DNA from 2 places in the Allobranchiibius huperziae genome. Region 1 is predicted to be linked to the other one. Evidence: predicted binding sites of a transcription regulator. Region 1 holds the regulator's gene; the other holds the start of a gene.
What was found. The regulator LexA, encoded in region 1, represses DNA repair genes until DNA is damaged. The targets are predictions, from matches to a motif close to TCGAACANNTGTTCGA.
Positions count from the first base shown of each region.

Region 2: a site for LexA is predicted at 1,936-1,951, ahead of HNR15_RS06700 (HNH endonuclease signature motif containing protein). Genes of this name have one in related genera too.

Region 1 covers NZ_JACCFW010000001.1:2,294,587-2,297,746, reverse strand. The annotation lists gene HNR15_RS10805 (LysR family transcriptional regulator) at 1-324, opposite strand, end outside; gene HNR15_RS10800 (NAD-dependent protein deacetylase) at 452-1,342, shown strand; gene lexA (transcriptional repressor LexA) at 1,376-2,104, opposite strand; gene HNR15_RS10790 (hypothetical protein) at 2,411-2,851, shown strand.
Region 2 covers NZ_JACCFW010000001.1:1,395,312-1,398,471, reverse strand. The annotation lists gene HNR15_RS06705 (BatC protein) at 1-336, opposite strand, end outside; gene HNR15_RS06700 (HNH endonuclease signature motif containing protein) at 457-1,884, opposite strand; gene HNR15_RS06695 (peroxide stress protein YaaA) at 2,140-2,886, shown strand; gene HNR15_RS06690 (SLC13 family permease) at 2,894-3,160, shown strand, end outside.

The DNA.
Region 1 (3,160 bases):
CGGGACGAGTGTCGAGGAGGAGGAGGGGAAGGCCATCAGGCGGACGCGGCCGGCGCGCAACCCGGCGATCGCGGCGACCTCTGATTCGGCGGCCTCGAGGGCGCTGAGCACGGGGCCCGCGTGACGGGCCAGCACCGCGCCGGCTTCGGTCAGCCGCACGCTGCGGCCCAGGCGCTCGACCAGGACGGTGCCGATCCGGTCCTCCAGACGGCGCACCATCTGGGAGATGGCGGGCTGGGAGTAGCCCAAAGAGGTGGCCGCAGCGGTGAAGCTGCCCTCGTCGGCGATGGCCCGGATGACCCGCAGGCCCGCAGCGTCGATCATCCGCCAATCATATAATGGAAGGTTATCCATCGGAACCCATCTTCGTGCTTTCGTTCTGCACCAGCCATGCATCGCAGTGGCCACCCGCGCACCCACGGGGCCACGGGGCCGGTGCGACACTGATGACGTGCTCGAGTCTGCGGTCTCCCCGGTGCCCGAGGGAGTGCGCCCGGATCAATGGGACGGACTGGCGAGCTACCTGGCGGATGGCGGGCTGGTCGCCCTGACCGGAGCCGGCCTGTCCACCGAATCGGGTCTGCCGAGTTACCGCGACGCCCGCGGCGTACGTCGGGTGCAGCCGATGACGGTGACCGAGCTACGCGCCAGTCATGAAGCGCGGCAGCGGTATTGGGCACGTTCCTACGTCGGTTGGCCACGCTTTGCGGCTGCCCGACCGAATGACGGCCACCGCGCGGTCGCCAGGCTTCTCGCCGCCGGCACCCTGACGAGCGTCATCACCCAGAACGTCGATGGGCTGCATCAGGCGGCCGGTGCGAGCGAGGTGCTCGAGCTGCACGGCAACCTGGAGCGGGTGGTCTGCATGGCCTGCTCGAGCACGCATCGCCGCGATGACATGGACGACTGGTTGCGCGACGCCAACCCCGGATTCGACCGCGCGATCGGAGGCGCGGTCCGACCCGACGGTGACGTCGCGCTGCCCGAGGCGATCGTGCGCGCGTTCGTCACGGCCGACTGCCCTGTGTGCGGTTCGGACCTGCTGAAACCGGACGTCGTGATGTTCGGCGAATCGGTGCCGAAACCGTTGGTGGAGCAATGCTTCGGCCTCGTCGAAGAGGCGTCGGCGCTGCTCGTCCTGGGGTCGTCGCTCGCGGTGATGTCCGGTTACCGGTTCGTGCGCCGGGCCGCCCGCATCGGCGTGCCCGTGATCGTGATCAACGACGGATGGACCCGCGGGGACGGCGAGACCGACCTGAAGATTGAGGCGCCGCTGGGCAGCACCCTGACGGCGCTGGCGGACCGACTGGGAGCGCCGGCCGTGGGTGCACCGGGCGTCTAACGCGCCTGAGGAGCGCCGGGCGACCGCGGTCGCTCAGACCCTGCGCAGCACCGCCGTGACCTTGCCCAGCACCACGGCGTCGTCGCCGTCGATCGGGTCGTACGCCGTGTTGTGCGGCATCAGCCAGACCTTGCCCCCGGTGCGCTTGAAGGTCTTGACGGTCGCCTCGTTGTCGAGCATCGCCGCGACGATGTCGCCGTTGGTCGCGGTCGGTTGCTGACGCACCACGACCCAGTCGCCGTCGCAGATCGCGGCGTCGATCATCGAGTCGCCGACGACCTTCAGCAGGAAGAGGTCGCCCTCGCCGACGATCTGCTTGGGCAGCGGGAAGACGTCCTCGACGACCTCGTCGGCCAGGATCGGACCGCCCGCGGCGATCCGTCCGACGACCGGGACGTACGACGCACTGGGTCGTCGGTCGCCGATGCCGGTCTCGTCCTCGACGCTCAGGTCACCGTCCGGCGCGTTGGTGACGCTGGACCCGCCCCGGTAGCCGCGCTGGTCCTTGTCCTGGTCCGGTGAGATGACCTCGATGGCGCGCGGCCGGTTGGGGTCGCGGCGCAGGTAGCCCTTGCGCTCGAGCATCGACAGCTGGTGAGCGACGGAGCTGGGGCTGGTCAGGCCGACGGCCTCGCCGATCTCGCGCAGGCTCGGCGGGTAACCGCGCCGGTCCACGGAGTTGCGGATGACCTCCAGCACGCGCCGCTGTCGGGTGGTCAAACCGTCGTCGTCGCGCTCGGGCATCTGGTGCACCTTGGCCATGGTCTTCGTCCGTCCCTCTCCGAGTGGATCGTGCTGCCACCGCCCGCCCCAGGTGTCCGAACGGCTGCGTCCCCGGGACCGATGAGTCGCCGTATTCGGCGTCGTTCCGCGGATTCACAACTGCTGAGCAGGGGCTGTCGGTGGTCGGTGTTTCAGTTCTGCAGGTGAGCACGAGATTACGAGAGTCGGACACACTTTCCAAACATCTGTTCGGGGCGTGTCTGGATTTTCTCGAACGCGCGTGCTAGACATCAGACAGATGATCGATCGCACACACGTACGATCGACGAGTTATCGGAGGATCTCATGAGTGCCGTCACCGCTGTTCCCAGCTGGGTCACTCCCGCCACCCCTGCCCGGCCGGGTCGTCCCGGCGCATCGCGACGTACGGCGCCCGCGTCCATCCGTCGCGGCCACCTGCGCGCGGTCCCTGATCTGCCCGCGCTCGTGGACGCACCTGCGCCGACGATGCACATCACTCGTCGCGGTCGCCTGCTGATCACGCTGTGCGCACTCCTGCTATGTCTCGTCGGGGGAGTGGCGGGAGCCCGTGCCGCAGTGGGCGGCGGCGGGTCCGCGCAGCGCTACGACACCGTGGTCGTCCAGTCGGGCCAGACCCTGTCCTCGGTCGCCCACCACGCCTACCCCCAGCTGCCGATCGGCAATGCGGTGCAGCGGGTGCAGGCCGCCAATCGACTGAACACCCTGCAGGTGTTCGCCGGCGAGCAACTGCGCCTGCCTCGCTGAGTCCGGCCGCGCGCCTTCTGGCGCCCCGTAGCAGGGCCGACACCGCCTCCGTGTCGCCCTCGGCGGCCCTCTGACCAGCACGAACGACCCCGCGGAAACCGGGCAGTCTCTAAAGGTTGCATCACCCCCTCCACCGGAATACGATCCCTACATCTAGTAGTTACATCGATGTAAGTTGTCCACATGTAGTCCCCAGGTCGACCCGGGTTATCCCAAGGCACAGCGCGGATATCCCCCGGTTGTCCACGAGTTACCCACAGGTGGGCGGCTCGTTCGGCGGGGCTACGGCGTGGACGGCGAGTGATCGGT
Region 2 (3,160 bases), 900 kb from region 1:
GGAGCCACCGCCGCCCGCGCCACCATCGGCGCCGCCGTCCGCGCCACCGTCGCCGCCTGCGCCACCATCGGCGCCGCCATCCTGCTGACCCGGTGTACCGGACGCACCGCCGTCAGCGGGACCTTCGGAGCCACCGCCGCCCGCGCCACCATCGGCGCCGCCGTCCTGCTGACCCGGTGTACCGGACGCGCCACCGTCAGCGGGACCTTCGGAGCCACCGCCGCCCGCGCCACCATCGGCGCCGCCGTCCTGCTGACCCGGTGTACCGGATGCACCGCCGTCAGCCGGCCCCTCGGTCCCACTGTCGCCACTCGTGATGTCACTGTCCTCGAGCATGCCGATTCCTTTCCTCGAGCGTGGATGCCGAATCCGACACCGCACTTTTCATATTCCCAGATCCGCGCTCTTGCAAACCGTGAACGGAGAAGGAACAGCAGGGGCATTCACGACGGCGTCTCATGCTGCGCCCCGCCCGGCAACATCGGGCCGCCCCGGCATGAGTCCGGGGGTGAGGTCCCAGGTGACGCCGGTGGTGGTGACGTTGGCGGTGAGCAGGTCGCGGTGGACGATGGTGTGGTGCCTGGCGCATAGCAGTGCGGCGTTGCTCAGGGTTGTCTGTCCGCCGGCCCACCAGGGGGTGATGTGGTGGGCATCGCACCAGTCGGGTGGTCGGTCGCAACCGGGGAACGTGCAGTGCCGGTCGCGGTGGATGATCGCGGTGCGCAGGCCGCCGGTGAACAGGCGTTTGGTGCGGCCGACGTCCAATGGTTCGGACTCACCACCCAGGACGGCGGGGATGAGGTCGGCGTCGCATGCCATCCGGCGCAGGGTCCCGGCGTCGAGCAGGTCACCGTTGATCGTCCGCCCGATCCCGGGTAGGTGACCGGCGGCGGAGAGCTGGTCGATCAGGGTCTGACGATCGAGGGTGATCACGATCTTGGCCGACCCGCCAACGGTGCCGCTGCTGTGCGAGCGGTCCCCGTCCAACAACCGGGCCGCCACCTCGGCGAGCTCGGTCAGTGCGTCCGCACGCCGCTTGCTCGGGGTGCGGGTGTCCCGCTCCGTCACTGCGCCAGGAGCACTGGGGGCCGCGCTCGGCGTCGGGTCGGCCGCGGCATCAGCAGTGTTCCCGTCAGAGCGGGGTGCGGAAAGAGCCTGGATGGCGTGTTTGATGACCGCGGCGTGACCGGTGGACAGGTCCGCGGTCAGCCGGGTCAGCCCGTTGGGCAGGTCGGCCCAGGTCAACGTCTCGCAGGCCTGCTGGTGCTCCTCCTGCGCGACCAACACCTCGGGGGCGAACCGGCCGATGATCCGCGCCGACAGGTCCCGCAACGTGCGGGTCCCGGTGTGCGACAACGCCAGGTACCAGCACAGCACCTCATCCCGCTCCGCACCGGGGATCACCGGCAACACCTTCGGAACCTCCCGCAACGCCACCCGCGCACAGTGCACCGTGACCACCCCCGCGGCCAACGCATCCGCCACCACCCGGTTCCGCGGATCGGCACACCCGGTGGCGACCGAGCCGATCCGGCGGCAGACCGCCGGCTCCGCGACACCCTCGCTCTCGGCGACACACGCACCGACCCAGCCACCGGCATCGGTCGCGGTGGAGTTCGCGACGACCCCGCGGGTGACGGCCTCGGTCGTGGCGACCGCCGCCAGCGACTCCGCCCGGGAGACCAGGCCGACCATGGTGGCCACGAACCCGCCCAGCTGCCCCTCGCTCAACTGGTAGAGCGCACCGGGCCAGTCCCTCAGGCGGGAAGTGAGGACGTCCAGGTCCGCGAGCAACCCCGCCGCAGCACCGGGGCCAGCGGGCATCACCGTCGGAGCGGCTGGACGCGGCGCATCAGGCACCCGTGAGATCCCCTCGACACTCATCCGCACCCACCCCTTCTCCTACTCGGCCAGCGGATTGTGATCTGCCTCTCATCGTACGCGCGTTCGATGCCCATCACAAGGATTGATTGCATGAATCTTCATATTTGACAACATTATTCGAGCACTAGTTATCCACATCCCCCTTGCTCTGGACTGCCCGTCCACAGGCGCGCCGAACGCGCTGGACCACAGCCCGTGCACCGCTCCCAATCCCCTGCACGTCGCGCTCAAGAGCAGTCCCTCTAGGGTGCGGTCGTGCTCGTGCTGCTGCCCCCGTCGGAGTCCAAGCGCGGTCGTAGCCGTGGCGCCGCCCTCGATCTCGCCCGCCTCTCCTTCCCCGCTCTGAGCGCTACGCGCGATGCCGTCCTCGACGCTCTCGGCGAGGTCTCGGGCCGACCCGACGCGGCCACAGTGCTCGGCGTCAGCCCCAACCTCACCGACGACATCGCACGCAACGCCCGACTGCGCACCGCCCCCGCCACGCCCGTCGGGCAGCTCTACACCGGAGTCCTCTACGACGCGCTCGATCTGGCCTCGCTCGATCCCGCCGCGCTGCGCCGCGCACGTCGCTGGATCCTGGTGCAGTCCGCCGCCTTCGGCGCTCTGCGGCTCGGTGACAAGGTGCCGCCGTACCGGCTCTCGATGGGCGTCAACCTGCCGGGCCTCGGACCGCTGGCCGGTCTGTGGCGCGAGCCGCTGGAGGCCGAGCTCACCGCGGCGGCCGGGCGGCGGCTCGTCGTCGACTGCAGGTCGAGCACGTACGCCGCCGCATGGACCCCGCGTGGAGCCGTCGCGCGCCGCTGGGTGCGCATCGAGGTGCCGGGTGCGACCCACAACGCCAAGCACACCCGGGGGCTCGTCACCCGCGCGCTCTGCCAGTTCGACGACGAGCCGACCACCCCGCATGCCCTGCGCGAGGCCTTGCAGCCGAGCTTCGAGGCGGACCTCGTCGAGCCCGCATCCGGGGCGAGACCCTGGTCACTCCGGGTCACTGCGCGATGATCAGCCGGTGACGCATCTGATTCATGAGCTCGGGCCGGTGTGGCCCGTGCTCATCTTCCTGCTCGCGATCAGCATCGTCGCGGAGGTCTGTCAGACCGCGGGTCTGTTCGAGGTCGCCGCGTTCTGGGCGGCCCGCGCCGGTGGCGGCCGCAGCGTGCGCCTGTGGCTGCTGGTCGTCGCCCTCTGCGTCGCCTGCACCGCCGTCCTCAGTCTCGACACCACGGCGGTGCTCCTCTCCCCCGTCGCCGTGGCTCTTGCCCGCCAGTGCAAACTG